2 linked regions of the Pseudobacteroides sp. genome follow. The protein of the gene in region 2 interacts with the protein of the main gene of each other region in a pairwise test. Links are inferred from orthologs where the notes say so. Each region holds a gene or a part of one and is shown on either strand. Other genes may lie near its edges.

Region 1 (11,611 bases), on a different replicon or contig from region 2:
CTTGTTTGAATAACCCCACTCATTATCATACCATGATACGAGCTTAACGAAGTTGCCGTTTAATGCGATACCTGCTTTTGCATCGAAAATTGAAGTACGTGCATCATGAATGAAGTCTGATGAAACAACTTCATCTTCAGTGTATCCGAGGATACCCTTTAATTCATTTTCAGAAGCTTTCTTAACAGCAGCCTTTATTTCATCATATGATGCAGCTTTTTCAAGTCTTACTGTGAGGTCAACAACTGAAACGTCAGCTGTTGGAACTCTGAATGCCATACCTGTGAGCTTTCCGTTTAATTCAGGAATAACCTTACCAACTGCTTTAGCAGCACCTGTGGATGAAGGAATTATGTTGAAACCTGCACCACGTCCGCCTCTCCAGTCTTTGTTTGAAGGTCCGTCAACAGTCTTCTGTGTAGCTGTTACAGCATGTACAGTAGTCATTAAGCCTTCAACTATACCGAAGTTATCATTGATAACCTTTGCTAAAGGAGCCAAGCAGTTTGTAGTACATGATGCGTTTGAAACAACGTTCATGTCTTTAGTGTACTTATCGTTGTTAACTCCCATAACGAACATTGGAGCATCTGCTGAAGGAGCACTTATAATAACTTTCTTTGCTCCGCCTTTGAAGTGAGCTGAAGCCTTTTCAGTAGTTGTGAATACGCCTGTTGATTCAACAACATATTCAGCTCCACAGCTTGACCATGCAATCTCTGCAGGATCCTTTGAAGCGAATACAGCTATTTTCTTTCCGTTTACAACCAATTTGCCATCAGCTTCGGAAATTTCACCTTTGAACTGTCCATGCACTGTATCGTATCTCAACATATATTTCATGTATTCGAGATCGATGAATGGGTCGTTAATACCAGTTACTTCTACGTTTGGATTTTCAATCGCAGCTCTGAAAACAAGACGTCCTATACGTCCAAAACCATTAATACCTATTTTTACAGCCATTAAAATCATCCTCCTATATGTTATTAGTTAATTTGTTATAATAGTGAAACATATTTCCATCACTATCGTGCAGCTATTATGTAGCTAAAGCACTAATCCCCACTTTATGGCTTTTTTATTTTTTGCCAATGTTATTCTATATTATTTTATTTCATTTTTCAATAGAAATTGGGCAATTTTATTAAATTTTTAACAATCTTTTTCCACACAATCATGGGAAAAATAAATTATTAAAAATTTGTTATCCTTCCGATAATAATTTTGAAGGATATTTAGCTATTAAAGTAGAATAACAATATAATACCCAAATTCCAACATACTAATACTTATATTGCTAGTTTTGAATCTTTATCAAGCTTTGCTGCCTGACAGTATTATGATATACTTAACATTATGGTATACTAAACACTGTAAATTAAAATAGATTTCTATTCATACGGAGGGATATTGATGAATATAAAAGCCGGTGAAATTGTATCGATACGCCACTGTTCCGGTACAAAGTTATATAAAAGCATTGTACTCGAAACTCTTGACGATACACTATCTGTAAAACTATTCGATGAAGTCGCACTTCTTAACTGTTCTCCCGGCGATCCAGTGGTTTTGGGGTGCGAGTTTAACAATGAGGTTTACATGGGTAGCTGTAATCTTTTAGATATCGATAAGGACAATAATAAACTTTCTTTAAAGATAGACAACTATGAGACTATCACAAATAAGAGGCTTTATGAACGATTTCCCGTTTCATTTTATGCCGACGTAAGAATAGGGGAATCTCAGAAAAAAAACCTGGTCCTTGTTAAAAACATAAGTATAAACGGCCTTATGATCAACACCAAACATGATTTCCCGGTATACCAGGAATTAAAATTCGAGCTTCACCTCGATATCAAACTTCACCTTAAGGCAACTGTTATAAGAAAATCCAAAGACACCAACAATTTTGAGTATGGCCTTAAGATTATCTATACAGATGTAAATACTCCAAAGCTTTTAAAGAAGCTTATTCTTATTTTAAAGCAGGAACAAGAGGATTTTATAAAGAAATTGAAGGAACCGAATTAAGAAAATGCTTATATAAAAAAACTACCTCCGTCCAAAGGATTGGAGGTAGTTTTTTATGCATGAAAACACTACAATTTATCAATTTTTCTTTACAAAATCAGTTACTCTTTATGAAACAAAAAGCAGTCTGCTGTGTGGTCATTGACCATACCTATTGCCTGCATAAAAGCATATATAATGGTAGAACCTACAAACTTAAAACCAAGCTTTTTCATATCTTTGCTTATTTTATCGGAAAGCTCTGTTGTGGCAGGAATGTCAGCTAACTGCTTCCATGAATTTACAATCTGTTCACCATCCACATATCCCCATATAAAAGAATTAAAGCTTCCGTATGTGCTTTGTATCTTTTTAAAGCAAATTGCATTTTGTTTAACCGATTCTATTTTTAATTTATTTCTGATAATATCTTTATTTTGCATAAGAGCTTCAAATTTTTTATCATCATATTCAATGATCTTATCCATATCAAAATTGTCAAACGCTTTTCTGAATGCTTCCCTCTTTTTGAGAACAGTCAGCCAGCTAAGACCTGCCTGCATCCCCTCTAGAATAAGAAATTCAAAAAGCTTATTATCATCATGAACCGGCCTACCCCACTCAAAATCGTGATATTTTTGATATATTTCATCGTCAGTAACCCATGCACACCGAATTTTATTCCTTTTCATGTTCTACTTCCTCCGTTATTGACAAAATTTTTTTAAGGAGCATTATTATAAGAATTTTACTGCAAACACAAATAAGCCTGCCGATTTTTTTCGGTGGGCTTATTTTTTTCTTTCTGTCAGAGAAACAGAATTTTAATTGTTCTATAGCAATGCTATCTCATATCCTAAACTTACAAACTTGCAACAGCCCTCCTACAACAATACTCCTATTATATAATCTTCATCAAGTTAGCCATTTCAATAGCTGTTACAGCTGCGTCATAGCCTTTATTTCCCGCCTTTGTTCCTGCTCTTTCAATGGCCTGCTCTATTGTATCCGTCGTAAGTACTCCGAAAATTACAGGAATGCCGGTATCTAATGAAACTTTGGCTATTCCTTTTGACACTTCATTAGAAACATAGTCAAAATGAGGAGTTGAGCCTCTAATTACTGCCCCCAGGCAAATAACAGCATCAAACCTCTTGGAATTTGCCAGTTTCTGTGCTGCCAGAGGTATCTCAAAAGCACCCGGAACCCATGTCAGCTCTATGTTTTCCTCTGTTCCGCCATGCCTTACAATGCCGTCAATACATCCGCCAACAAGCTTACTGCCTATAAAATCGTTAAACCTTCCTATTACAACACCGAATCTAAGATCCTTAGCTATAAGATTTCCTGCATTAGTTTTTATTGCCATTTACTGTTCCTCCCTATAATCATCTAATAAATGCCCCATTTTTTCTTTTTTTGTTTTAAGATAGAAGCTGTTTACTTCATTTTCCTGTATCTGCAGCGGTACTCTTTCAATAACTTCCAGACCATATCCTTTAAGGCCTACAAGCTTTTTGGGATTGTTGGTAAGAAGCTTGATTTTTTTGACACCAAGATCACAAAGTATCTGTGCACCTATTCCATAGTCCCTCAAATCAGGTGCAAATCCCAGTAAAACATTGGCTTCTACTGTATCCTTGCCCTTATCCTGAAGCTCATATGCCCTTATCTTATTAACAAGACCTATACCCCTGCCTTCCTGCCGCATATATAAAACTATTCCCCTGCCTTCATCGGATATCCTTTTTAATGCAGCCTTTAACTGTTCACCGCAGTCACACCTTAGTGAATGAAACGCATCTCCCGTAAGACATTCCGAATGAACCCTTACCAAAACAGGCTCACTTGAAGATATATCTCCCTTAACAAGAGCAACATGATGTTCTTTGCTTATTGAATTTTCAAAAGCTACTATCTTAAACTCACCGAAGGCGGTAGGCATTTTAGCCTCAGCAGCCTTTCTTATAAGCTTTTCAGTATTTCTCCTGTACTCTATAAGCTGTGCTATTGTAATTATTTTAAGATCATGCTGCTTCACATATTCCATAAGCTGAGGAACCCTTGCCATTGTACCGTCATCATTCATTATCTCGCAGATAAGTCCTGCTGGGTATAGTCCTGCCAACCTTGCGAGATCAACAGATGCCTCGGTGTGTCCTGCACGCTTTAATACTCCTCCATTTTTTGCAACCAAAGGAAATACATGCCCAGGTCTTACAAAATCCTCTCTTTTAGCCTCTGAATTTGTGAGCTCCTTTATGGTTTTAGCCCTCTCAAACGCCGAAATACCGGTAGTTGATGTGATGTGGTCAACTGTGACAGTGAAGGCCGTCCTCATATTTTCGTTGTTGTTATCAACCATCATATGCAAATCCAGTTCATTTGCACGGCACTCGTCTAGCGGAACACAAATCATACCCCTGCCATATGTAGCCATAAAGGTTATGCTTTGAGGCGTGACCATTTGTGCTGCCATGACAATATCTCCTTCATTCTCTCTGTCTTCGTCATCAACAACAACTATCATATTACCTTTTTTTATTTCCTCTATAGCTTCCTCAATTGTATTGAATTTCATTTTACATCCTCCTCTATGACACTAAAATCACAAAAAGCCGTTGTCCCTCAAAAAGTCCATGGTCAAATTGCTTTTACTCTCTGTTTTTTCACCATTGAACAAAGTCAGTTTTTCGATATACTTTGCAACCTGATCAACCTCAATATTTACAATATCTCCAGTCTTTTTATCTCCTAAAACAGTCATGTGCCGTGTATGGGGTATCAAGGATACCTTGAATAAGCTCTCATCTATATAAGCCACAGTAAGGCTTGTTCCATCAATTGCAACGGACCCTTTATGTATTATATATTTCAATATATACCCATCAGTCCTTATTGAGTACCAAACCGAATTATCCTCTTCTTCCATTTGAGTTATGGTTCCTATGCCATCTATATGACCGCTGACAATATGCCCTCCCAGCCTATCTGAGAGTCTTAATGCCCTTTCCAGGTTTACCTTCGATCCTATACCCATATCTCTTAAACTTGTTCTCCTAAGGGTCTCAGGCATCACATCGGCAGCAAAATACCCGTTTCCCATATTGGTAACCGTAAGGCAGACTCCATTAACTGCTATACTGTCGCCAATCTTTGATCCCTCAAGAACATTGCTGCAACTAATCATTAGCTTAATAGATCTGCTGCCGTATGATATGTTTTTTACCTTTCCCAATTCCTCAACAATCCCGGTAAACATTGCTTTTCACATACCCTTCTATAAGTATATCATCATCAAACCTTTCAAGGGAAACTTCCTCCAGCGAAACAGCATCCTTCATGTACCGCCTGCCTTGACCTTCAACAGGCGTGGGTGCATTGGCCCCGCCTATAATTTTGGGCGATATGAAGCTCATTACCTTATCTACAATTCCATACTGAAGGGCTGATGAATTAAGGGTCCCTCCACCCTCTAACAATATACTGTCTATTTCCAGTTTATAAAGCTCACCCATAAGTTTTGCAAGGTCTACTCCTGTAACGGTGCCATTTTCCATTTTGTCAGCCTTGATTATTGTGACACCTTTTTTTATTAGAGCTTCTTCTTTTTCCTTAGGTATTTTTGAAGTAGTGGCGAGAATAACACCCTTATCCGAATCAACATTAAGAACCCTGGACTTCTCAGGAATTTTACCCGTGCTGTCAACAATAACCCTAACGGAATCGGCTCCTGTTTCTCCCTCAAGCCTTGTAGTCAGCGAAGGATCATCCTTTAGTACTGTATTTATACCTACCATTATGGAAGCTACCCTGTTTCTTATTAAATGGACATACTGCCTTGATTTTTCACCCGTAATCCATTTGGAGTCCCCTGTAGCTGCAGCAATTTTACCATCAAGAGTCATAGCAGTTTTCATTATCACAAAGGGCTGCTTCTTTGTGATATATTTTATAAAAATTTCATTTAACTTTTTTGCATTTTTTTCCAACACGCCGGTAATTACATTTATACCCGCATCCTTCAGAATTCCTATCCCTCTTCCCGAAACCTTGGGATTGGGATCCTCCATCGCAACAACAACTTCCTTTATTCCAGCCTGCACAATTGCATTAGCACAGGGAGGCGTCCTTCCAAAATGGGAGCAGGGCTCAAGGTTAACATACATGGTTCCGCCACTTATGTCACCCCTGGCATTGTAAATTGCAGCTGCTTCTGCGTGGGCACACCCAAGCACCTCATGAAAACCTTCCGCCACAATTTCTCCATCCTTTACAACTACAGCACCAACGAGGGGGTTGGGATTTGTCTTTCCGCTGCCGCCTTTTGCAAGCTCCATTGCCTTCATCATATACTTTTCGTGTATGTCCAAATTAGTCTCCATTTTAATTAAACCACCTGATTAAAATACGTAGTAGTATTTCCTAAACATCTAAAAATTCCCTGATGATAATATCTTCAGGGAATTTAATAATACAATTTTTATTCTTCTTCCATCCAGACTTTACTGTCGGCTCCGGACTTTGACCGGATCTGCTTTATAAAAGCTCGCGGGCTCGCATTACTGCCTACCGCCGGTAAGGAATTTCACCTATCCCTGAAGATTTTATTAAGTTTTATTTGTTAATATATTTTTTACCATACCAGCACCTTTTAGTCAAGCTATTTTAAACAGCAGCAATTATCCTAAAGTATCACATTTATCCTTTCACCCAATACTATTCCATCCTCCTCAACAATAGAATCAAATGCAAGAATTTTCACCCCATGACTTGCAGCCTTTTTTAGTCCTTCTGAAAACCTGGAATCCATTTTAGAATTGGGCATAAAGCATCGGACCCCCTTCATCTGTATCAGGAAAATAATATATCCTTCATACCCCATTTCTACGGCTTCTTTCATTTCCAATACATGCTTGGTGCCTCTTTCCGTAGGTGCATCAGGGAACATTGCCACCTTGTCCACTTCAAGAGTAGCTCCCTTCACTTCTATAAATATTTTCCTTTCATTGCCCTCACAATATATGTCAAACCTGGACTTTCTAAATGTTACCTCTCTTTTAAGAAATGAAATATTTCGAAGCTCCTCTATTTCACCGTTGCTAATTGCCTCACTTATTACCGTATTAGGTATCAGGGAATCTATATTTATGAGCATACTGCCCTTATAAGCACCTATTAATGAATATCTTGTTTTTCTTTTTTCGCCGAAAGCTTCCTCTAAAACTACCTCTGTGCCCTTTTTTAATATTTCCCTGCACCTTCCGGTATTTTTTACATGAACAACTTCTTCATTGCCGTCTATAACAACCCTTGCAATAAACCTGTTTGGTCTTTCCAAGAAAATTCCTTTTACCACTTTTCTATATTTCATCATTCTCTCCTCTATATAAAAACATTCAAATTATATATACCCTGTGAAGGGTAATTAATTCAATAAAAGAAAAAGTCAGAAAATAGCCACATAACTGTGGTTTATAATTGGAATTCACAATAAAAACAAGACACTAAAAAAGGCTTTAATCATATATGGCTATTATAGCACAATAAAGAACTCCTGATCTGCTCCATCAATTCCAGTAAAATCTGTATGAGAGTAGGATACTGGCTTGAAAAACAATTCAAGATTTTTCTAGATATCAGGAATTTTGCTGTTAACTACTTTGAATTTTTGCGTCAATCAGCCTATCGAACATATTTTCTATTTATTCTGAATAATAATCCCATTTTCAATCAAATTTATCATGGTTTTTGCATTAATTTTATCAACAATTGAGTTATAACCATTGTTTAATTCTTTTAAAACAAGGAATTTATCTGACAAATACTGAAGCTCGCTTATGTCACCATTATCATATTTAGTCTTCAAAACATCCAATTGGCGATTTAAAATACCCTTACGTTCCTGAGTTGTAGAATAAGAAATAAGTCCCTGTTTAAAAATATTATACTGTTGTTCAACATAGGTATCAATTTGCTGTTTTAATACATTTGCATCCGCTTGAAGCTTAGATCGTTCAGATACTGCTGTCCCATATGAAGGATCACTTTCACCGACACATGTCCTTAGGCTTGAAACCAAGCTGCTATGAAACCCAATATATGCATTTGTTTGAAGCAGTCCGATATTATTATCCTCGCATTTCTTCCTAAGAGTTGCTAAAGAATAGGTGTCCGAACCATCAACCGTAGATGGAATGCTAAACGAAGGGTCAAACTGTACAGCTGTAGTCTCATTAAGCCTTGATTTTAGAGCATTTTTACCCTCATCAATACTTTGATTAAGGCTTATAATTATGTCCTGCACAATTTTCTTCCTGCAATTCAAGTCATCAACAGCAAGCTGTGTTGAATCTCCTTGATTCAGCTTCTCCTGTTCAACAGATATCTGCTTATTTACAACCTCCAGTTCGCTTTGAGCCAATAAAAGCTGTTTTATTGACAGGCATACATTATAATACTCAACCTGCAATTGATATTTTTCTACCATCTGCTGTTGTTCTTTTTTCTTAGGATACCAGGTTTTATCATGATTCAATCTATCAAGCTGATTTTGTAATAACGCTGTTTGCTTTCGACTGTCATTATACTGTTTAATTGTTTCACTATAGCGGGACTCAAGAACCTGATGCTCGCTGTCAACAACCTGAACATTCAGATTGCTGTTATCAACGTATCCCTTAAGGTCATCAAGGGATTTATTGGTGTAGATTCTGCCCGCAGCATATACACCTGTTGCTGCAATGCCCAACATAACTAATACAGTAATTGAAACAAAACGCTTATTTTTAACCACATTCATCTGTCCTTTCAATCAATGAGATTTATCTTTTCAAGAAGCCACCACAATATTTTTCGTGATTTTGTTACAACCCGGGCTTCACACACCATTCCAACCTTAACTTGGGCTTTGACTCCTTTGTAGCTTTCAAGTTCAGTTTTATCCACAGTAGCTTCTACCATATAGAAATTTGATCCTGATTCCTTATCTACTCTGGCATCCGTACCAATCCTTTTCACAATGCCCTCCACCTCACCATACTCTCGGTATGGAAGTGCAAGGAAATGGTATTTAATTCTTTGCCCCTCTTTAATGCTTGCGATATCTTTATTTGATACCATTAGTTGAATCTTGTATTGGGTGCTTGTATATGGAACAATCGCTGCGATATCAATTCCATTTTGAATCAAATCCCCGCGGTTTATTTCCGTATATAGGTTTACTATACCATCAATAGGAGAAGTTACAATAGCTTCTTTTAAATTCAGTTCAAGGTTTTTTAATTCACTTTTTGCCTTATCAAGGTTCATTCTATTTGCGGACAGGCCATCTTCAATTTGACCAAGCGTATCAAGATGCAACTTTTCAATCACCAGTTCTGTGTTTTGGCTCTTACCGTTGTATGCATCAAGGCTTGTCTTCCATTTTGATATTGAATTGGTAAGCTCGCCAACGCTCTCCTCTGATTGCTTGATTGAATCCTGCAAATTCATAACAAATTCATTTTTGAATTTATCTGCATCCAGCTTTGCAAGTTCCATTTGATTTTTTGCATCCTCCAGTTCCTTTCTCGCTACACCACCTGCATCATAAAGCTTTTTAATCCTCTCATAAGTATCTCTTTTTTGCTCATATAGTGAGTTCAATCGGTTGATATTAAATTCATAATCCTCATATCTCCTTTGATACTCAGTATTGCCTTTATCAAACAGGTTCTTATTCTTCTCGACCGAAACAAGCATAGTCTCTAGGTTTTTTAAAACGTCTTTTGTGTTTTTCAGCTTGACCTCTACCATTTTCATTGAAGATTTTGCATCACCTTTTAACTGCATCAGGTCAAGCTTGGAGTTATTCAGCTGCTCCACATTCGTTTTCCTATCAGTCATATACTTCTGAAATTGGTTATAATAATCAACCTCATCAGCATTGACCGGATCAAAAAAGTTTTTCTCTTCCAGTACGCTTTTTTTGAACTTCTGAAGATTTTTGTTTTCCTTTTCAAGCCTTGAAACTAACTTTACTTTCTCATCCTTATCAAGAAGAATTCCATTGGCCTCAATGGTATAAAGCACATCGCCTTTTTTGACTCGCATTCCTTCTTCAATGTTAACCTTTTCTACTCGTCCGGCTATAGCATTCCTTATTGTGCTTATCCTTTCTCCTGGTCTTACTGCACCGTTTGCCTTGACATAGTCATCTATTTCTCCAAAGTATGCCCAAATCAACGCTGCACCGATAATGGCAAAAAGTATATATACAAACCATGCCATGAAAAAGTGAGGTTTTGCTTCTAGCATTTCCCTGCTGTCAGACATATCCTTTATGTCTTGTATGTAAGTTTTCATTCTCCATCACCTTCCTTTGCCGCTGCAGACTCAAAAACTCCTTGGACAAATGGAACGAAGGAATTTAAAGAAATTCCTGTTTCCTTTTTTATATACTTTTCAGATAGTTCTGGCAATTGTTCCGTCCAAAGCTCATAGTACAAACCCTTTTTATTCATCAGTTCTTTATGTGTTCCACTTTCCACAAATTCTCCTTTATCCATAACATAAATTTTGTCGCACCTCATTATGGTGGAAAGTCTATGGGCAATTATAAGGGTGGTAACGCCATGAGTATGTTCGTTGATAGTCTTTTCTATAGCTTTTTCCGTTAAGGAGTCAAGGTTGCTTGTGGCTTCGTCCATTATCAGTATATCAGGCTTTTTTAGAAGTGCACGCGTTATAGCTAGTCTTTGCTTTTGACCACCTGATAGGTTGGAACCGTTTTCCTCCAACATAGTTTCATATCTTAAAGGCATCTGGTTAATAAAATCATGTGCCTTTGCCATTTTTGCAGATTCAATAACAGTTTCCATATCCGGGTTTTCTATACCAAGAGTAAGGTTCTCATATATGGTGCCACTAAAAAGAAAAATATCCTGAGAAATATATGCAATGCGTTCACGCAGATAATTCATGTTTATATCCTTGACATTGTAACCATTGATAAGTATTTCTCCTTTTTCCCATTTATAAAGGTTCAACAACAGCTTTACCAAGGTTGTTTTACCGGAGCCGCTTTCACCAACAAAGGCGATTTTTTCCCCGCTATTTATTTTAAGATTAATATTTTTCAAAACTAACTGACGAGTGCCATAACGAAAATCCAACTCTTTAAATTCTATCAGTCCTTTAAGTGTACTTGGTGCTATTTTTTTGTCTTCGCTTTCACTCTTCTCAAGTTCCAAATCCAATATTTCTCCCAATCTGTCAGAAGCAACTATGGCCGTCTGCATCATTGGCTGGAGGTTAATCAGATTTTTTATCGGATCAAGAAAATACGCTAGAAGTGCATTAAATGCCAATAGCTGGCCAACCGACATATCTCCCTTTATAACACTATACGCTCCTGCCCAAAGGATTACAATCCCTCCGATCGATGCTACAAATCCAGTCAGCGAATTTTCAAGGTTATTTATCCACCCACCTTTAAAAATGCTTTTCAAAAGCTTTATAAACTTTTTCTCTGTCTCAATATTTGCCTTGCGTTCAGCATTAAAGGTTTTGACAGTTTCAATACCATTTAAGGACTCAACCAGATATGATGTAAGCT
Region 2 (11,745 bases):
CTCAGCTTTAAGGGCTTTAATAATTCCCATATATCAGGATGGTTTGCAATTCCACAGACCCAAGGTCCTCATCCGGGTATACTGCATTTTCATGGCTATAACTGGGCTTTTGACGGCAGGCATCATGATGTGGCTAATTATGCCCTTCGTGGATATGCCGTACTTTTTATGTTCTGCAGGGGCCAGCAGGGAGACAGCATTGATAATGTAGTATCCACCCATGGACACAGCACAGGCTGGATGACCAAGGGCTTGCTATCACCTGAAAAATACTACTATCGAGCGGTTTACATGGATGCGGTTAGAGCTGCGGAAATATTGGCATCTATCGAAGGCGTCAACAAAGACAAAATAGCAGTAGTGGGAGAGAGCCAGGGTGGTGCCTTAGCTTTAGCTACTGCAGCATTATCGCCAATTCCGGTACTTTCTGTTACCGAATACCCATTTCTGTCTCACTTTAATAGGGCAATAGATATTTGTCCAGAGGGGCCATATGGTGAATTGAATGAATTTTTCAGGCGTAATTCAGCAGATCCTCAAATTGAGATTGAAGCCAAAAAGACCCTCTCATATTTTGATATGATGAATCTTGCACCTAATATTAAATGTCACTGCCTCACATCAATAGGACTTGTTGACACAATTACTCCTCCATCAACCGTGTTTGCCGCATTCAACCATATGAAATGCTCAAAGGAAATATCTGTGTTCAGATATTTCGGTCATGAATATATACCCGGGTTTCTTGATAAGAAGCTTAAGACATTGATGGAATTTCTTCTTTAATACTTCCAAGAACCGATTAAAGGTGGTAAGATAATAATGTTGTCAACTTTAATATTTCAAATAAAACACGAAGAAAGGTGAAAAACATGTCTACAAATGAAAACAATAATATTGAGGAAATCTTAGAGGTTTCTTCAGACATTATCGAAAAAAAACAAAACTGGGCTGGATTTGTTGAAACAACCGTTGTTAATTTTTTTGTTGAATGCAAGCTTGAAAAGCTCAATATTGAAGACGGAAGAGGGAATAAAGCAAAGCTTGCAAGGCAGAAAGACGACACAATAAAGGTGGAATACACCTCCACAACAACATTATAAAATAGAACAAATAATAATTTTAACCGGATTTGAAGACCAAATCCGGTTAATGCTTTAATTAGATTAAAAGTGCAAAAAGCTTACATTTGACTACTTTTATCTGCAGATCAGTGTTTATGTTTCCCCAGATGATCGCTGCAGTATTCATAATCACTTCCGCAAGTTCGGCAATAGCCAAATTTCAATTGAGGGTAATCCTCTGATGTTCTTCCGCAAACCCTGCACCTATGAACAATCTTAAAATTTCTCTCAGGCACAATAACCTTGAATTTCCTTCTTTTTTGCTGCTTTATCAACTTCTTAACCTTGGGCCCCACCCATCTTTGATACATATCACTGCCAAAGAACATAATGAAGCTGGTAAATGATAATATTGCTGCAATCTTAACATACAGGTAACCAAACATTATGGTGTACAGCACATACAAAAGCTCAAACCAAGCAAGGTATTTAACCTTAACCGGTATAATGAAAAACAAAAGAAGCTTAAAGTCAGGATTTATATAAGCAAATGCAAGGAAAATGGACAGAATGATAAACTCAGATGTCCCGTATCCTGTTATAAAAGCAGCTATTATTGCTGAAACCATACCGATAAAATAATAGAGCGTCAGCCTGAAACTGCCCCAGTACTTTTCCATAGATGTACCAAACATATAGAATATGTAAAGCATAAATATAACTGCTATGATACCCAAACCCGGAGGAACAAAAATAAAGGATATCAATCTCCAGACTTCCCCGCTTAAGACTCTTGAAGCATCCAGTGCCAATAAACCAAACACACTGTTACTTCGAGAAAACTCATTTACCGCGAACAATATGGCAGTTACTATAACTATATACCTTACCAACCCGGGAATGGAAAAACGTTTGTACTTCCTTTCAAGCTTATCTATCCAGTTCATTCAAACATTCCTTTCATTTGATAATAGATTATGTATAACTAAAGTCTGTCACTTCTAGTCATCCAGATTACTGCCCGTTTCAAAATTTACTCCTACCTCATATCCTTTTTGAACTTCCTTGCCCGGTAAAACTGATTGGGAAACAGCAAAACCTTCCCCATTGACCTTTATATTAAGTCCAATATCATTAAGTGTATTTATGGCCTCCAAAACAGTTTTCTTGCTTAAGTCAGGTACCTTTACCATTACAGGCTTATCGGTTTTATACATATACAGTGTAATAAATGAATTCTCCCTTACTATTGTCCCCGGCTTTGGGTATTGGGATATAACCTTTGTGTTCTTAACATCTCCCAAATCTTCCTTTATAAAATCAAGCTTGCTTTTTTTCAATTCTGCAGCAGCGTTTTCAATATCCATATTTCTTACATCAGGGACAGTGTATTCCCTTGGAATAAGCTTCTTATCACGCTCTGTGTATTTTCTTTCAACACCTAAATGTTCCAGTGTCTCTTCAATAATTTTTCCAGCTACGGGAGCCGCTACATACCCCCCTGTGTGTTCTTTCATATTGGGATAGTCCAGCGTAACCAATATTGTAATTACAGGGTTATCGATAGGTGCAAGCCCTGCAAAGGAAGCCACATATCTTTCTTCATCCTTATAATCAATGGGCACGGCCCATGGAATATTCAGGTTTTTAGCCAAGTCAGGCAAGCCTAATCTGTTTGTATTTTTTGTTGTTTCAGCTGTACCTGTTTTACCAGCAACACCATACCCTTTTACGTATGATTTCCCTCCTGTACCGTTAGGGTCACTGACAACACCTAATAGTATATCCTTTAATGTTTCACTGGTCTGCCTTGAAATTACATTTCTAACAACCTCAGGTTCATTTCTTTCAATTATATTTCCATCCTGGTCTGTTATTTCTTTTACTATATGAGGTTCCAAAAGTTTTCCTCCGTTGGCAATAGCCGAGTATGCCGTTATTAGCTGAAGAGGCGTTATTGTAAACCTCTGTCCAAAGGAAGCAACAGCCATATCCAACTTTGTAGGCTTCTCCTGAAATATACCGCCAAGTTCTTCAGGAAGTTCTATACCTGTCTTATCATAAAACCCAAAGGCTTTCATATACCCATAAAATCTATCTAATCCAACATCCTGAGACAGCTTTGCGTATACAGGATTACAAGACCTATACATACTGAGTCTGAAGCTTTCAACTCCATGCCTGTTGGGTAGGTGACAATCTATTTTAGGTGAATTGGGAGTTAGTCTGTATGTAAAATCGTTAACAGTTGTATCGGGAGTAACCAGTCCTTCTTCTATACCTATGGCAGAAGTAATGGTTTTAAATGTTGAACCAGGCTCATAAGTGTCAGCAAGTGTTTTATTTTTCCATATGTAATTCCATAAGAATTTCCCTTCATTCTCTCCGGTACCTTTCCATTTGGTTGGATCTGCCCCTTGCGGCACACCGGTGGGCTTATTCAAATCGAAATCAGGCTTTGAAACCATCGCAAGAATTTCACCTGTCCTGGGATCCATTACAATTGCAGTCCCCCCGTTAACAACCTTAAACTGGGTTATAGCTTCACTCAAAGCCCTATCTGCTATATCCTGAATCACTTCATCAATTGTAAGGACTATATTTGACCCATCCCTTACATCGATGACCTTGCTTTCTCCAGGCATTACTCCCTGACCGCCTGCATCAACCTCACTCAAAATTTTACCAGGTTTTCCTTTCAGGTATTTATCCATGGTTCTTTCAATACCCAGCACCCCACTGTTTTCAAAGTCTGTAAACCCAATAACATGTGAAGCTAAACTGCCAGCAGGATAGTATCTTTTCGGCTCTTCTTCAAGATAAACACCCTCAATCTTTTTTTCCTTAATCCAGGTCTTAATCTTTTCGGAGGTATCCTTATCCACTTTCCTTTTTATAAGCTGGTATTTACTTTTTTTGTTTGCCAGCTTTTTTGAAATTTCGTTTTTATCGGTCTGAAGAATCTGGGACAACATTGATGCTATTTCGTCCGCATCCTCCTTCAGCTTGTGGATATTCTCAGGGCACACGGATATTGTATAATAGGGTATACTCACTGCAAGCTCTTTTCTATTCCTGTCATAAATATTCCCTCTTCTTGGGGATATCAATGTATCTCTTGTCTGCTGTGCCAAAGCCGCTGAACTTAGCTTGCCGCCTTCAATGATCTGAAGCCAGACAAACCTGCCAATCAAGGCAGTTATCATGGCTACAAATATGAATAATACAAAAGCAATTCTCCCCTTTTTTATCTTTTGTAATGAGCTCAAAAAACTTCACACCTTTCCAAACAACTTACTCTTATTAAAAAACACTTTAAATTTAAAGTGTTTTTATTTGATAAATGAATATATTCTAAATATCGGCACATTATTAATTTTTACATAGGAAAATCTTTATCGGTTTTTTTATGTTTAAATGTCCTTACATGTTTTGAGTAATCATCTACTATATGACCATTTCCAATGAGCTTGTATTTGTATATTATAAGACCATCCAACCCAACAGGACCTCTCGCGTGAATTTTACTTGTGCTTATACCTACCTCTGCACCAAAACCATAACGGAATCCATCAGAAAACCTTGTTGAGCAATTCCAAAATACATTTCCCGAATCCACAAGACTCATAAACCTAGCTGCCTTATTTTTATCCTTCGTAATAATTGCATCGGTATGTCCCGATCCATAACGATTTATATGCTCAATCGCTTCGTCCAAATCCTTTACTATCTTAACGGACAGAATATAATCAAGGTACTCAGTTGCCCAATCATCCATAGTTGCAGACTTAGCATCAACAATCCCCCGAACCTTCTCACATCCCCTAAGCTCAACATCCTTTTTGTCAAGTTCTGCCTTAAGTGCAGGTAGAAAATCCCTTGCAATCTTTTCATTTACAAGGAGTGTTTCAGCTGCATTGCAAACTGCAACATACTGAGTTTTGGAATCTGTAACGATCCTTACAGCCATATCTGTATCAGCATCTTCCTCAACATAACAATGGCATATTCCGTCAGCATGCCCCATTACAGGAATCCTGGAATTATTCATTATATGCCTTACAAACTCATTTGACCCCCTAGGAATAATAAGGTCTATATAACCGTCCATTTTCAGCATTTCACTTACATCCGACCTTGTTTCAATTTGACTGATCCAACCCTCTGGCATGCCGGCCTCAATAGTTGCTTCATCTATAATCTTTGTCAAAATCCTGTTAGTTTCCTTCGCCTCTGAGCCACCCTTTAATAAAACACTGTTTCCGCTCTTTAAGCAAAGTGTGGATATCTGAACCAATGCATCAGGTCTTGATTCAAAAATTATTCCTATCACGCCGATAGGGCATGTAACTCTGTAAAGCTCCAAACCTTCATCAAGCTCAGTAGAAGATAGTGTTTCCCCGACAGGGTCTGGGAGACCTATAAGACTTTTTATACCCTCTATGACATCATTTATTTTGCTTTCATCGAATTTAAGCCTCTTTAATAAAGGAGCTGCAAGGTTTTCTTTTTCGCTCCTTTGCAAATCTTCCTTGTTAGCCTCTACAATCTCATTTTTTCTTTCTCCAAGCTTTATCGCAATGTTCTCCAAGGCTTTATTCTTCAATTCTCCACTAACAGCAGAAAGCTTAATGGAAGCCTCTTTAGCCTTTATGGCAATCTCCTGCATATTCAATACAACCAACTCCTTGTAAATTTATGTTCCAACGACCAAAGAAGAAAATCACTTGAGATTTTGCAACCTTTAGCCTTATAATATCCTTTTTGCACACTGTTGGGAATTTATTATATTCTAACATAAACCATTTGTTTTGAAAAACATTTTTGCTTATTTAATGTATGATTAAAAAATTACATTCGCTTTCTACGTATCTGGTGGTTTAGCTTCACTAAACTGCTCGCCATGCACCCCGGGTGTTGACGAGTTAATTCAACACCTGAGCGAAATTTATAGCGGAAGTTATTTTTTGTTCCTGCCTAAGAATATTTCCGATAGACTAGTTTAAAATGGTTCTAATCTATCAGCTCAATCTTTGCGTCCCCAATTATCTTTGTTTCACATGCAAGCCTGTATCCCTTCTCAATCTGCTCATCACTTAAAAACTTTTTTTCAGCTTTTGACAACTCCGAAACCTCTCCGTCTGCTACCCTGACCATGCACTTTCCACACTTTCCCCTTCCGTCACAACTCGCCTTTATCTTTAAATTTAAGTCCAAGGCTACATCCAATATTGATTTTTCTTTTTTTATTTTTGTTTTTTTAATGAATTTAACCTTCATAAAACCAATCCTCCATAGCTTAATAAAATCCATTATCCATCTATACTTACCACTATTTTATATATTTCCTCCAAAAAAAATATCTAAATAATATAAATAATAAATAAAAGAAGATCCTGGTCATCCACGATCCTCTTTTATTTGGATTTGTACGCTCCCTATAAAGGTTTCCTAATCACTTATGGAACACTATTATTTTTCTGCCCTCAAGTTTGATTATTGTTCTCCGCTTCCTTTAATACTTCTTCGAAACTTTCTTCGAAGTCGGAATTCTTGCTATAATACTTTATGTTTCGAGCCATTTTTTCAAGCGTATTCAAAGAACTGGCACCTGTAGCATTCTCCAACTTATCATGACTGTCCGACATCAAACTTAGCGAATCTTTATATCTTTCTCTGAATTTACTTTCAAATTCCTTATTCACATTGTCAAATGAAACTTCATTTATATTAAATTGCTGACTGAAATTCAAACCTTGGGTGTTATTACCTTCCATAATCCCTTACACTCCCTCATGTATTATTGGGTCCCTAACTATTCCTTTGTATTATTCTTTTCTTCTGATGCCCTTTTCTTTTCATTTTCCTTTAGCTCAGATGTGCTTTCATCTTTTCCATATTCTTTGTTGAAGGGTGACTTCTCTAAGAAACTTCCAATTTCCATATCAATCTTTCCAAAAGGGTTCCATCCTTTCATAACAAAACCTCCTAATGGATAATGTTTTTATAATGTTTATTTAATAATATTTTGTATCATTATCATGAAAATTATATTTGTTAATAATGCTAAAAAAGCCTTAATGTACGAAAACACTTCCCACTTAATTCCATAACATTTAAAAGTGTTTATTCAATATTTGGATATTACTATAAAATAAGATAATTCCCTAAAAAATAAAAATGACTTATTCATGTGAATAAGTCATTTTTATTTTAGTTGCGGGGGCCGGATTTGAACCGACGACCTTCGGGTTATGAGCCCGACGAGCTACCATACTGCTCCACCCCGCGATATGAAAATCGCATTATAAGTGATGTTAGTGCCGGAGACCGGAATCGAACCGGTACGGAGGATTAGTCCGCAGGATTTTAAGTCCTGTGCGTCTGCCAGTTCCGCCACTCCGGCATATCTGCATCACTTATCAGCGACTTTTACATTGTAATACATTAATTGTTGTTTGTCAATAACTTTTTAATGTTAAATTGTGCTATTTTTATATTTCTATAAAAGCTTAATTGCTATCATGAGAAATTGGGTGTAGAGTACACCATCATTCCCCATATATACACAAATATCCGGGTAATTTACCCGGATATTTAATATAATCAATTAAGTTGATATCATTTAAAATTGAGCAGATCTTCTGTACCCACCACTGCCCCTTTTGGATTCAAAATTTTTCTTTAAATCATGAAGCTTTTCATCACTATCCTTCATGAACTTTGCCAGTCGCTCTTCGAATGACAGGTTATCAGTGCTATTTCTGTTCCAGTCAATATCAACAGGCTTAACAGTTCTGTGATTAGTATTGGATTCTTGAGCTTTCTTAATAGATAAACTAATCTTACCGTTTTTGTCTACTGAAATAATCTTCACTTTAACAACTTGATTTTCTTTGAGATGTGACCTTATGTCTTTGACATATTCCTCAGCAACTTCAGAAATGTGCACCAGACCTGTTTTTCCTTCCGGCAGTTGAATAAAAGCCCCAAAACTGGTTATACCGGAGACCTTACCTTCAACTATCTTGCCAACTTCAACCAGCATAAAAAATATTATCCTCCTTGGAATATAAATAGGGTAAGTTAATTATACCTCAAAAAATGCATTTCGTCAATACCCTATTAAGCTCCCAAAACTCCTAGCAGACAGTTACATTATCTATTCACATCAATATATACTCTTTCATTCTTTTTAACCATTCCAAGCTCTTCCCTTGCCATCTTTTCTATGTACTCATCACTGTTGACATTTTTCATTTGCTTTTCCAAATCTGCACCCTGCTTTTTCTGAAGAGTAATCTTGTTCTCCAAATCTGCATGCTGTTCTTTCTTAGAATCTAAAAGCCCTTTAAGGCTAACACTTATGTAGCCTGAGTATAAAAGAATCAAAGCAATAACGATGAACCAAAATTTACTCTTTCTCTTTTTCTTCATAACCATAACTCCTCTTTTGTACAAAATCGCTTGCGATTTTGCATCCTTGGTTATTGTCGTGAGAAATTGTGGTGTAGCATACATCATAATTTCATAGACATTAACAAACATTTTAACACCTATATTTTATAATTCAATAACTTATTTGTAAATCCTTCTTTGATACTTATATTTTTTTTCTTTTGTTTCTAAAGATTCTATTTGATATTTTATACTTATCCAAATTTATCCTTGCTACCCTTTTTGAGTTCCTTAAAATTCTTGTAAAAATTTTATATATAAAAATGCATGGTATTGAGAAGAACCTGAAGATAACTCTTATAGGATAAATAAGTATTCGCCATAATGTTTTTAGTACCCTTTTGAGAAATTCAATAACTCTTAAGGATACATACATGACCACCTTACTTAATAGAAGTATATATAAAACCGCCCCTATAATGGTTCCAAGAAAAATATATCCCCTGATTTCACCTTCGTTTCCAATGTATACAATGGTAAACATAATCGCTGCCGATATGCTCCAGTATAGAAGGTCCTCAATATATGTTATTATGTTGTTAGTCTTAATGGTCTTCCTTTTGATTCTGAATATGTCATATACAAAAGATATTAACATTCCTCCAAAAACAGACCATAAAAAGATATTTACTTGATTGCTTATCGACATATATTATCCCAACCATTAGTCCTTTAGCTATTATCAAAAATACAATTTATCCTCAGGCAGTTTATTTAAACATCTTTGCCCAAAAACCACCTGACTTGCCGCCTTCTTTGTCACTGTATTCCAAAGAACAGATGTCACCTTCGATATCAAGCTCCGAATTATCGAGATTAAGCTTGTTAATATGCAAATCTTCGCCTTTTACTGTCAGAACTCCAAGTTCAGTATCTACTATAACGCACTCATCGTTAAAGCTTTCAACATCTAAAACACCGGAAATGCTAAGCCTCTCCCTGTTTTCAAGTATTAAATTTTGAACTTTCTGCTGTTTTATACTTTTTTTGTCCTCAATCATAGTCTTTCTCCCCTTTAATAGATGTGTTTTAGTTTGTAATACCATATGATTTAGTATTACGGTATTTTATCCACATATCTATTCCTATGCTTGGGAGCATCTAAAAATACCTTATAAATGGACATAGACATAAAAAATCACAAAGTGATTTTTAACCTTGACCGTTGTCGTGGGAAATTGTGGTGTGTATACACCATAATTTCCTAGACATAAAAAAAAGTGATTATATCAATCACCTTTTTCTATGTACATTCCTTTAGCATCACTTTTGGAGACTGTTTCAGATATGGATGCTACTTCTACCTTCACATTGCTGTTACCGAATTGAATTTCTATCGTATCTCCAACCTTAACCTCGTTTGAAGGCTTTGCTGTTTTTCCGTTAATCTTTACTCTTCCCTGATCACATGCTTCACTTGCCAATGTTCGTCTTTTAATAAGTCTAGATACCTTAAGGTACTTGTCAATCCGCAATTCCTTCACCCCACTTACTTAAATTCATCTTTGCAAAAATGGGCGACCTTCCACGGCTCGCCCATTTTTACCTTCTTAGAATAGCTTATACATATATAATACTATTTATTTACTTCGTCTTTTAAAGCTTTTCCAACTTTAAATACTGGAGCCTTAGTTGCTGGTATTGTTATTTCTTCCTTAGTCTGAGGATTTCTTCCCTTTCTTTCAGCTCTTTCTCTAACTTCAAAAGATCCAAAGCCTACCAACTGAACCTTGTCACCATTTTTAAGTGCTTCTTCAACACTTTCAATAAATGCGTTAAGTGCTTTTTCTGCGTCTTTCTTTGACATATTACTCTTTTCAGCAATGCTAGTGATTAAATCTGATTTGTTCATCTTTTTCCTCCTTAAGTTTTGATTGCTATATATAACCATCTTCGAAAAGTGCAGCTTAGTATGCTTTATCAAAATAAAACTTATTATATAAAAGTTTTATCTATTTTAAAGCTGATAAGTTATGTAATAAATCCCAACTACTTTCCAAAGATAATTGCTAAATTAAATACTTTTATCCTTTGCCATATCCCACAACTTATCCATTTCTTCCAATGTCATTTCCTCAAGATTTTTACCGGCTTTTTTGCCCTCATTCTCTACGAATTCAAACCTTTTAATAAATTTATTAATAGTTCCCGTTAAAGCCAATTCAGGTTGAATCTTTAAGAACCTTGCAAGATTAACAACGGAAAATAGCACATCACCAAGCTCATCAGTTATTCTTTCCACATTTTTACTCTTATATACATCTTTTAATTCAAGAATTTCTTCATCCAGCTTTCTCATTGCATCCTCAGTCTTGTCCCAGTCAAATCCTACCTGAGCTGCCTTCTGCTGTATCTTGTAGCTCCTCATTAATGCCGGAAGATTAGAGGGCACATCCTTTAAAACACTGGTTTGGTTGGTAAGTCCCTTTTCCTTCTTTTTGATAGCTTCCCAGTTGTCAACCACTTGATCTGCAGTTTCAGCCTTATCTTCACCAAAAACATGAGTATGTCTTAAAATCATTTTCCTTGAAACTGCTGTTATTACATCACCAATATCAAAAGTGCCCTCTTCCTTTCCAATCTGGGAATGGAATACAATTTGTAAAAGCAAATCTCCCAATTCCTCTGTTGTTTTATCCTTATCCTTCAGATCAATTGCTTCTAGTACTTCATAGGTCTCTTCTATCAGATATTTTTTTAAGCTATCGTGAGACTGCTCCCTATCCCATGGGCACCCATTTTCACTTCTTAAAAGCTCCATAATGTCCACAAGATCTTTAAATTCGTACTTATCCTTAAGCATAATTATTCTCCCGCCAATACCTTAGTTTTTATATAACAATACTGTAGAAAACCTAATAAAAAGTGCAACTTTTGTTAATATAGTTTTCTTTCTGAAAAATAGTATAATTTATTAAATGTAAATATGCAATAAAAATAAATAAAAATCAACATTTACTTTCAATATAAAAATAACAGGTATTCTTTAAAATCCTGTTATTTTAATTAATGGACTAGTAAAATATTACTTCCGCCTTTAATATATAGCAAAATTTATAGCGGAAGTTATATTTTAGCTATTTCCAAGTTTAAGTGATTATTAAATATCATGGCAATAATTCGTTTAATAATATTACTGCTCCATTTGCTTCCCTAAGAATCCGGATGCGGACTGTGCAAGTTTTGCCTCTACCTCTCCCATTCTTGTATTAGGATCCATGGA

Evidence for each region.
Region 1: the proteins of VIO64_RS16350 (region 2) and sfsA interact in binary tests that used the Escherichia coli proteins (3 or more experiments, as listed by UniProt). The link is inferred for Pseudobacteroides sp. from one-to-one orthologs.

The regions. Positions count from the first base shown.
Region 1 is NZ_DATCTU010000113.1:19,045-30,655, forward strand. What follows is about bases 5,545-8,362. They hold sfsA (DNA/RNA nuclease SfsA), read right to left. Parts: upstream 7,388-8,362; coding sequence 6,701-7,387; downstream 5,545-6,700. Other genes in these bases: ribD (bifunctional diaminohydroxyphosphoribosylaminopyrimidine deaminase/5-amino-6-(5-phosphoribosylamino)uracil reductase RibD), read right to left, coding at 5,545-6,398; VIO64_RS18695 (hypothetical protein), read right to left, coding at 7,715-8,362. Outside these bases: gap (type I glyceraldehyde-3-phosphate dehydrogenase), read right to left, coding at 1-966; VIO64_RS18660 (PilZ domain-containing protein), read left to right, coding at 1,417-2,034; VIO64_RS18665 (DNA-3-methyladenine glycosylase I), read right to left, coding at 2,136-2,705; ribE (6,7-dimethyl-8-ribityllumazine synthase), read right to left, coding at 2,915-3,382; VIO64_RS18675 (bifunctional 3,4-dihydroxy-2-butanone-4-phosphate synthase/GTP cyclohydrolase II), read right to left, coding at 3,383-4,594; VIO64_RS18680 (riboflavin synthase), read right to left, coding at 4,622-5,275; more of ribD, read right to left, coding at 5,256-5,544; more of VIO64_RS18695, read right to left, coding at 8,363-8,809; VIO64_RS18700 (HlyD family efflux transporter periplasmic adaptor subunit), read right to left, coding at 8,824-10,359; VIO64_RS18705 (peptidase domain-containing ABC transporter), read right to left, coding at 10,356-11,611. UniProt on the Escherichia coli protein: Binds to DNA non-specifically. Could be a regulatory factor involved in maltose metabolism.
Region 2 is NZ_DATCTU010000103.1:24,052-35,796, forward strand. The notes cover bases 3,589-6,540. They hold VIO64_RS16350 (glutamate-5-semialdehyde dehydrogenase), read right to left. Parts: upstream 5,734-6,540; coding sequence 4,444-5,733; downstream 3,589-4,443. Other genes in these bases: VIO64_RS16345 (penicillin-binding transpeptidase domain-containing protein), read right to left, coding at 3,589-4,333; VIO64_RS16355 (2Fe-2S iron-sulfur cluster binding domain-containing protein), read right to left, coding at 6,078-6,344. In the rest of the region: VIO64_RS16330 (acetylxylan esterase), read left to right, coding at 1-786; VIO64_RS16335 (hypothetical protein), read left to right, coding at 873-1,103; VIO64_RS16340 (hypothetical protein), read right to left, coding at 1,211-2,011; more of VIO64_RS16345, read right to left, coding at 2,066-3,588; VIO64_RS16360 (hypothetical protein), read right to left, coding at 6,551-6,841; VIO64_RS16365 (hypothetical protein), read right to left, coding at 6,880-7,041; VIO64_RS16380 (S1 domain-containing RNA-binding protein), read right to left, coding at 7,690-8,112; VIO64_RS16385 (septum formation initiator family protein), read right to left, coding at 8,223-8,501; spore cortex biosynthesis protein YabQ, read right to left, coding at 8,668-9,171; sporulation protein YabP, read right to left, coding at 9,233-9,523; VIO64_RS16400 (RNA-binding S4 domain-containing protein), read right to left, coding at 9,752-9,997; VIO64_RS16405 (HU family DNA-binding protein), read right to left, coding at 10,099-10,413; mazG (nucleoside triphosphate pyrophosphohydrolase), read right to left, coding at 10,537-11,325; spoVT (stage V sporulation protein T), read right to left, coding at 11,656-11,745. UniProt on the Escherichia coli protein: Catalyzes the NADPH-dependent reduction of L-glutamate 5-phosphate into L-glutamate 5-semialdehyde and phosphate. The product spontaneously undergoes cyclization to form 1-pyrroline-5-carboxylate.